4 regions of the Enterobacter sp. ECC-175 genome follow, and region 1 is predicted to be linked to each of the others. Evidence: predicted binding sites of a transcription regulator. Region 1 holds the regulator's gene; each other region holds the start of a gene.
The links. Region 1 encodes CRP, which controls carbon source genes, mostly activating them, when cyclic AMP is high. Its sites were predicted from a motif close to ATGTGANNNNNNTCACAT; they were not measured.

Region 1 (2,201 bases):
AGATCGACCACCTTCTGCTGGCGCGTCAGCAGTGGCGGCAGGGATTTTTCCGGGTCGGTATGCTGCGTGAGCAGGGTGTATTTGGCTTCGCAGTAGTCGGCCAGCTGAACGTAGAGCAGGCTCAGGGATTCGCGCAGCGGCTGTTCCCGCCACAGCCAGAACCAAAACCAGTTGAATACGCCGTACCACAGCGTGCCGAGGGCGTAGATCAGCAGCGGCTCCCATACCGGCATATTGCCCGCGAGGCTTAGGGTGAAAATGGCGGCGATCAGCGAGGCGGGCAGCAGGCGGGCGTGCAGCGAACTGATTTCAGCGGTAACGCCGAGCGTCATCGCCAGTACGGTTAAAATCAGCGGCAGTGGAATATCGCGCGCCAGCAGCAGCTGAACGGCGAGGCTACAGCCGGCAAACAGGCTGCCGCCAACGATCAGGCGTTTGAAAAAGCGCTTGTGCGGCGTGTCCAGCCCGGCAATGTTGCAGCAGGCGGGCACCAGGGAAAACAGCAGCCCCTGCTGGAGATGTCCAAGAATGAGGCCAATGGCCACGGGCAGGCACAACACCAGCGTTTGTCGCAGTGCGTAGTTTACTTCCGGGTGATAGATCAGCCTGCGCCACATGGGGGATAGAGACAAAAACGGCGTGACACCCTGCGGTGGCACGCCGTTTGACCGGAATTAACGGGTTCCGTAAACCACGATGGTTTTACCGTGTGCAGAGATCAGGTTCTGATCTTCCAGCATTTTTAGAATACGACCCACCGTTTCACGGGAGCAACCGACGATCTGACCAATCTCCTGGCGGGTAATTTTAATTTGCATGCCGTCAGGGTGGGTCATGGCGTCTGGCTGTTTCGCCAAGTTCAGCAGGGTCTGTGCGATACGACCGGTGACGTCGAGGAAGGCGAGGTTGCCCACTTTTTCAGACGTAACCTGCAGGCGGCGCGCCATCTGCGAAGAAAGACGCATCAGGATGTCCGGGTTAACCTGGATCAGCTGACGGAACTTTTTGTAAGAAATTTCAGCCACTTCACATGCTGTCTTTGCACGAACCCAGGCGCTACGTTCCTGGCCTTCTTCAAACAGGCCCAGTTCACCGATGAAATCGCCCTGGTTCAGATAAGAAAGGATCATCTCTTTCCCTTCTTCATCTTTGATCAGCACTGCCACCGAGCCTTTAACGATGTAATACAACGTTTCCGCTTTTTCACCCTGGTGAATCAGCGTGCTCTTTGATGGGTACTTATGAATGTGGCAATGAGACAAGAACCATTCGAGAGTCGGGTCTGTTTGCGGTTTGCCAAGCACCATGCGCTGTTATCCTCTGTTATAAGCTGTCTCCAGAGCCATACGTTGCATCCTGACTCTGGGTTTGCAATCGAATTCTTACCCATACCTGGGAAGTCGGCCGTCTAATGTGTCGCAGCCAGTAAAGTTTGATGTCCTCTGCATACATGTGTAACGTCAATGTATTACTGTAGCATCCAGAGTGTTTTAGCATAGCTTTTGCCGCGTGTCTCCTGGTGTCTCGCTTCAGCATGATGCAGGTCGCCTTCCGTTGCGAGAAATGTAACGCGCGCGTAATCTGTCACCAAAAATGCAACGTTGGAGTTAATAAATATGCAAGCGCGTGTGAAATGGGTCGAAGGGCTAACCTTCCTGGGCGAGTCCGCTTCCGGCCACCAGATTTTGATGGACGGTAACTCCGGCGATAAAGCGCCAAGCCCGATGGAGATGGTGCTGATGGCGGCAGGCGGATGCAGCGCGATTGACGTGGTGTCTATCCTGCAGAAAGGCCGTCAGGAGGTGACCAATTGCGAAGTGAAGCTGACGTCGGAACGTCGCGAAGAGGCGCCGCGCCTGTTCACGCACATCAACCTGCACTTTATCGTCACGGGCAAAGAGCTGAAAGACGCGGCGGTGGCGCGCGCGGTTGACCTGTCCGCTGAGAAGTACTGCTCCGTGGCGCTCATGCTGGAGAAAGCGGTGAACATTACCCATTCATATGAGGTGATCGAAGCGTAATGTCGGGGCATCGCGCCTGTTGATGCCCACACTCTAGCCCTCTCCCACGGGGAGAGGGAATATGCTCACGCGATCTGCTTGCCTTCCATCAGCCGCTGCACCAGCGGCGTCATGATTAACTCCATCGCCAGCCCCATTTTCCCGCCCGGAACCACCAGTGTGTTCATATGAGAAATAAAC
Region 2 (2,201 bases), 1.8 Mb from region 1:
GATGGTGTCGATGTCCAGGTTGTTCGTCGGTTCATCGAGCAGCAGGATGTCCGGGTTCGAGAACAGCGCCTGCGCCAGCAGGACGCGCAGCTTCCAGCCCGGCGCCACTTCGCTCATCGGCCCGTAGTGCTGTTCAACCGGAATGCCCACGCCCAGCAGCAGCTCGCCCGCACGCGCTTCCGCAGAGTAACCGTCCATTTCGCCGTACTGCGTTTCCAGGTCGGCAACCTTGTAGCCGTCCTCTTCGCTCATTTCGGCCAGGGCGTAGATGCGATCGCGCTCCTGCTTCACTTCCCACAGCTCCGCGTGCCCCATGATCACGGTGTCGAGCACGGTGAACTCTTCGAAGGCAAACTGATCCTGACGCAGCTTACCGATGCGCTCGTTAGGATCGAGCGACACGTTGCCGAGCGTCGGCTCCAGGTCGCCGCCGAGGATTTTCATAAAGGTGGATTTTCCGCTACCGTTGGCGCCAATCAGGCCGTAACGGTTGCCGCCGCCAAATTTGACGGAAATGTTTTCGAACAGCGGCTTACTGCCAAACTGCATAGTGACGTTGCTGGTAACTAACACGGGGAGATTCCTGCGAAAAGTGTGATAAACGCGGCATTATGCCACAATTCCGAAATGAGATCCCGTGTTGCAGCCATCCACTAAACTTTAACAAATTCGAAAAAAATGTGATTTCGTACACATCTGAATTCCCTGTGGGCAGGAATGCACATATAATGCGCTCCCATCACAGATTCAGACTTCTCAACTAACCGCCAGAGTGGCAAAGATACCTCGCATAACATGAACATGAAATTAACAACGCTTTTTGCGGCGGCGTTAGCCGTAGTAGGTTTTTGCAAAACCGCTTCTGCGGTAACGTATCCTCTGCCGACAGACGGTAGCCGTCTGGTAGGTGAAAACCAGGTGGTGACGGTGCCGGAAGGCAACACCCAGCCGCTGGAGTATTTTGCCGCGCAGTATCAGCTCGGCCTGTCCAACATGCTGGAAGCAAACCCGGGCGTTGACCCGTACCTGCCAAAAGCGGGGACCGTGCTGAATATCCCTCAGCAGCTGATCCTCCCGGATACAGTTCATGAAGGTATCGTGATCAACAGCGCGGAAATGCGCCTGTACTACTACCCGAAAGGCACCAACACCGTGATCGTGCTGCCAATCGGTATTGGCCAGCTGGGTAAAGACACCCCGCTGAACTGGACCACCAAAGTTGAGCGCAAGAAAGCGGGCCCAACCTGGACGCCAACCGCCAAAATGCACGCGGAATATATCGCTGCGGGCGAGCCGCTGCCAGCGGTAGTGCCTGCCGGCCCGGATAACCCGATGGGCCTGTACGCGCTGTATATTGGCCGTCTGTACGCTATCCACGGCACCAACGCCAACTTCGGCATCGGCCTGCGCGTCAGCCACGGCTGCGTGCGTCTGCGTAACGAAGACATCAAGTTCCTGTTCGACAACGTGCCGGTCGGTACGCGCGTGCAGTTCATCAACGAACCGGTGAAAGCGACCTCTGAACCCGACGGTAGCCGCTACATTGAAGTGCACAACCCGCTGTCCACCAGCGAAGACCAGATCAACAACAACGAAATCGTGCCAATCACCCTGAACAGCGCGGTGCAGGCCGTGACCTCTCAGGCTGACGTCGAGACGACAATCGTTGACCAGGCCGTTCAGAACCGCTCCGGTATGCCGGTGCGTTTGAACTAACAGAGAAACATGAAAAAAGCGGGCCTCGGTGCCCGCTTTTTTTTATCCGTTATTGACGATCACAATCCCGCCGTGGTCGTAACGATAGTGGCAGTGCGCGTACTCCAGCGGCGTACCGTCCTCAAGATAGATCACCTGCTCCACCTCCAGCACCGGATCGGTCTGCTCGCAGACCAAATGCTGCATGTCCAGTTCGTTGGGCTTTAGCGCCCGCACCACCCGATACGAGCCCATTATTTTCAGCCCCAGCGTCTCCTGCACGTACTGGAACACCGAGCTTTCAAGGTGGCTCTTGTTCAGCCCCGGCACCAGGTTCAGCGGCATCACGGTGGAGTCCAGCGACATCGGCTCGCCGTTCAGAAGGCGCAGGCGGATAAAATCATAGATCGGCGCATCGGCGTTAATCATCAGCGAGGCCTGCTCCTTCTCGTTGGGGAAGCGGAGTTCGAAGTGGACCACCTGGCTGGTGACCGTGCCCAGATGCG
Region 3 (2,201 bases), 950 kb from region 1:
CGCGGCGGGCTTCTGGGTGGAAAACGGTGAAATTCAGTATCCGGTGAGCGAAATAACCATCGCCGGCAACCTGAAGGACATGTGGCGCAACATCGTTACGGTCGGTAACGATATTGAAACACGTAGCAATATACAGTGTGGTTCTGTACTTCTGCCCGAAATGAAAATTGCGGGTCAATAGCGATAGCGTTTTGTTAATAATAAAAAAGGAAGTGAGCAATGCGTAAACATCTGTTAGCGATCGTCGCAGCTTCAACGCTGGTTCTAGGCTCTACTGCGTTTGCCGCCGATCTTGAAGACAACATGGACATCCTCAGTCAAAACCTGAAGGTGGTGCAGAAAACGGACAATGCGGCGGAAATGAAAGACGCATTGACCAAAATGCGTGAAGCGGCGCTGGATGCGCAAAAAGCGACGCCGCCGAAGCTGGAAAGCAAAGCGCCGGACAGCCCTGAAATGAAGGACTTCCGCCACGGTTTTGACGTGCTGGTGGGCCAGATCGACGGCGCGCTGAAGCTGGCCAACGAAGGCAAAGTGAAAGAAGCCCAGGCGGCAGCCGACCAGTTTGTCGCCACGCGCAATACCTACCACAAAAAGTATCGTTAACAGATCGCGCATCTGATACACATCCAGCGGGAGCCAGCGGCTCCCGTTTTTTTTTGCCTGGTGATAAGTAAACCCTATCGCCATCACATTTTTGCATTATCACGCCCGAACGTTTTCATTCGCATTCTGCGCGTTTCACCGCGTGAATGCGTGATATTCATCACGCAAATACAGCGTTTTATCCACATTCAACGTTTTTATGTGGCACAGATCACTACCGCTGCTCGCCTTTCCACTTCGAAGTGGAAAACAACTCGCTACAAACAATGCGCGCCCAACGTTAGTTTTATTCCAGAGCCATTAACGGGGTAAGACCAGTGATTAACGGAGCGGTAATGAACGACGTTGGGGAACAGGCGGTGCAAACAGAACAGCTCGCGACCACCATGCTGCAGCAGGTCTATGCCCTGCTGGCCGGGCATAACATCATCCCCAATGCGGTACAGGAACAAATGCTCACCTCTCACGTTCGCGCAATGGCGCACCGGTCCGTGACCGGCGAGCCGCTGCCGGAGGTTGAAGCAGATCTGTTCGACGAAATTTCACCCGATTCAATGCAACTCGCCCGTGAAGTGGTGGCGCAGTTTGGCAACCTTCCTGATGAAGAAGCCTGGCTGCTCTCCGTTCACTTTGAAGTCGCGAAAGACAACCTTTAAGGAGCAACACATGGAACAAATTACAGTCGTGATTGGCGATCGCCTGGGTAAAGGTCAGAAAGTGGCTGCGGGTGTTGAAAAAGCAGGTGGACGCGCGGTTGTCGTGCCTGGCGTGGCCGCGGATATGAAGCTTGGCGACGTGATGAAAGCGGAAAACGCCACCTTCGGCATCTCCTTCTGCGGCAGCGGCGGCGCGGGCGCAATCACGGCGCAAACCAAGTATGGCTACAAGGCCAAATACGGCATGCGCTCCGTGGACGAGGGCGTCACCGCCATCAACGAAGGCTGCAACGTGCTGGGCTTCGGCTTTATGGATAAAGAAGAGCTGGGCGAGCGTCTGGTACAGGCGTGGCAGAAGAAGTACGGCGCGTGAGCATGAAAGAACAGTTCACTACCACGGTGAGAGTGAAGGGGAAGGGCGACGCCAAAGCGCGCGCCTTTGCCGACGCGCTCAACCACGTTCAGGCCGCGGTGATGAAAGCCTCACCGCATATCTTACTGCGTATTGAGCCACAGGATGTGCAGGTCGTTCAGGCGCAAGAAGCGGTGCGCAAAGAAGCCTTTCTGTTCTTCTTTTTGCGCCGGGAAAGACGCACCTACAGCGTGGAGCTGGATGTGACCGTCAACGTGACCGCCATCAATCTCGACCGGGTGGATTTCGTCACGCAACGCTGATTCTTACTACATAGGGCAGACTAATGTTCCTGATAATATTAATAAAATCGCTCATCATCGGCGGCCTGGTTGGCGTCGGCGTTGGGGCCGGGGCTGCACGCATGTTTCATGCGCCTACCACACAGGGTATGGGCGCGTTTCGTACGTTGGGGGAACTGAACTCCTGCGAAGGGGACCCGGCTTCTCACTTCTCCTTTGGGCTGGGCTTCTTCTTTAACGCCTGGGCGTCATCCGTGGCCGCGGGGGCGTTCACGCAGGACGTTG
Region 4 (2,201 bases), 420 kb from region 1:
CCATAGCCCCATAATGTTTTTCAGCACCCGGTAGCGGCCTTCCGCGCCGCCCTCGTTGGTGATGTTTGCCGCCATCGCCGCGTCGCTGGTGTAGGGCGTTTTGCTCTCAAATCCCATCAGCGACCAGGTGCCGGAGGAGAGATAGGCCGCGTCCGCGTCGGCGAGCGGCGAGGCAATGACCGCGCTGGCGGTGTCGTGGCTCGCCACGGCCACTACCGGGATCTTATTGCCCTGCGGGCAAATCCACTGGCCGATCACGTTGCCGGGGTGGGTCGGCGTGCCGAACCACGAGGCCGGTGCGCCCGTCCAGTCGAGAAGGGTTTCATCCCAGGCATCGGAGTTAATGTTCACCAGCTGGGTGGTGGTGGCGTTGGTGTATTCCCAGTTGAGGTTGCCGGTCAGGCGATAGCTCAGGTAGTCCGGGATCAGCAGCGCGTGCGCCGCGCGATCCACCGCTTCCGGCTGCTGCTGTACCAGCGCGCGCAGCTGGTACAGCGTGTTGAACGGTAAAAACTGAATGCCGCTGCGCCCGTAGATCGCTTCTTTACCGAGCCGGGCAACGGCCTGTGCCATCACGCCGTCGGTGCGGCTGTCGCGATAGGACACCGGCAGCCCGACGCGTTCGCCGCGCTCGTCCAGCAGCACAAAGTCCACGCCCCAGGTATCAATGCCGATGCTGTCGATCGGAATCCCGGCGTCGCAGACCTTTTTCAGCCCGGTGCGGATTTCAGCTTCCAGGCCGTCAATATCCCAGGTCTCAAAACCGTCCTGCTTTTGCAGGCAGTTCGTAAAGCGGTGCATTTCACGCAGCGACAGCGCGCGCTGGCTACCGTCCCAGGTGGCCAGCATGACGCGCCCGCTGGATGCGCCTAAATCAACAGCCACACAATGGCGAAAAGTCATGTTCGGGTCCTTCTTTAGGTCATTAGCGATGAGTGTAAAAAGGGCCGATAAATGACGCCTTCTTGCCAGTGACAGCGAAAAACGGCGGCTGGCAAGAAAGCAAAGGTGAACGTGAGGCGGTTCACAGTTTCCTGTTATGGCGGGCTTTTCAGGCAGTGTGACGCTTCCCGCATTTCCCGATCTTTCCGCCGGTTTCTTGAAAAATCGGCGGGTTTTGCGCGCTTTGCTGCCGAAAATTCAAGGTGCGGGTGAAGGGGCTTAATTACTATTTTGAGAAGATTTCTCATTAGTGGTGGCCGATATGACCGTACTACACAGCGTGGATTTTTTTCCTTCGGAAGGTTCGCCCGTTGCGATTGAGCCGCGGCTTCCTCAGGCGGCATTTCCTGAACACCATCATGATTTTCATGAAATTGTGATTGTTGAGCATGGGACGGGCATTCATGTATTCAACGGGCAGCCGTACACCATCTGCGGGGGAACGGTCTGCTTCGTGCGCGATCACGACAGGCACCTGTATGAACATACCGACAATCTTTGTTTGACCAACGTGCTTTATCGATCCCCGGACGCGTTCCAGTTTCTTGCGGGGCTGAACCAGCTGCTGCCGCAGGAAAAGGACGGACATTACCCGTCGCACTGGCGGATCAACCAGGCCACGCTGTCGCAGGTGCGCCTGCTGGTGAGCCAGCTTGAGCAGAGCGAAGAGGGGCCGGAGACGCACGCCCTTGCCGCGCGCGAGCTGCTGTTTATGCAGCTGCTGGTGCTGCTGCGCCGGGGGAGCCTGGTGGAGGGAATGGGAAACAACGATGCGCGGCTGAATCAGCTGATGGCCTGGCTGGAGGAGCACTTTGCCGAGGACGTCTGCTGGGAGACGCTGGCGGATGATTTTTCGCTGTCGCTGCGCACCCTGCATCGCCAGCTTAAGCAGAACACCGGGCTTACGCCCCAGCGTTACCTCAACCGGCTGCGCTTAATCAAGGCGCGCCACCTGCTGCGCCACACGGATGAAAGCGTTACGGACATCGCCTATCGCTGCGGTTTTGGCGACAGTAACCACTTTTCGACGCTTTTTCGCCGCGAGTTCAGCTGGTCCCCGCGCGATATTCGCCAGGGCAAGGACGTGACGCTTCAGTAACGCGAGGATAATCACCGTATTCCCGGCGTAAAAACGCTAATAATGTCGGGTTATTCATCGTTGAGGTTAGGGTGTGGCCGCTCAGTTAACGCTTCGCAAAGAAGATTTTTTTTCCTCTGCCGGACAAGCCGTCGCGGTGGCCGACCGCTATCCGCAAAAC

Region 2: a site for CRP is predicted at 679-696, ahead of ldtB (L,D-transpeptidase). Genes of this name have one in related genera too.
Region 3: a site for CRP is predicted at 806-823, ahead of V1599_RS05385 (glycine dehydrogenase). Genes of this name have one in related genera too.
Region 4: a site for CRP is predicted at 1,059-1,076, ahead of rhaS (HTH-type transcriptional activator RhaS). Genes of this name have one in related genera too.

What each region holds. Positions count from the first base shown of each region.
Region 1 is NZ_CP143776.1:198,782-200,982, reverse strand. Features, by position in the region: gene V1599_RS01095 (YccS/YhfK family putative transporter) at 1-617, opposite strand, end outside; gene crp (cAMP-activated global transcriptional regulator CRP) at 675-1,307, opposite strand; gene V1599_RS01085 (OsmC family protein) at 1,617-2,021, shown strand; gene V1599_RS01080 (phosphoribulokinase) at 2,087-2,201, opposite strand, start outside.
Region 2 is NZ_CP143776.1:2,022,540-2,024,740, reverse strand. Features, by position in the region: gene V1599_RS09575 (ABC-F family ATPase) at 1-573, opposite strand, end outside; gene ldtB (L,D-transpeptidase) at 796-1,716, shown strand; gene V1599_RS09565 (GntR family transcriptional regulator) at 1,759-2,201, opposite strand, start outside.
Region 3 is NZ_CP143776.1:1,143,963-1,146,163, forward strand. Features, by position in the region: gene pmbA (metalloprotease PmbA) at 1-181, shown strand, start outside; gene cybC (cytochrome b562) at 220-606, shown strand; gene V1599_RS05385 (glycine dehydrogenase) at 924-1,262, shown strand; gene V1599_RS05390 (SFCGS family glycine-rich protein) at 1,273-1,635, shown strand; gene V1599_RS05395 (DUF4312 family protein) at 1,638-1,937, shown strand; gene V1599_RS05400 (DUF4311 domain-containing protein) at 1,961-2,201, shown strand, end outside.
Region 4 is NZ_CP143776.1:616,533-618,733, forward strand. Features, by position in the region: gene rhaB (rhamnulokinase) at 1-903, opposite strand, end outside; gene rhaS (HTH-type transcriptional activator RhaS) at 1,205-2,041, shown strand; gene rhaR (HTH-type transcriptional activator RhaR) at 2,115-2,201, shown strand, end outside.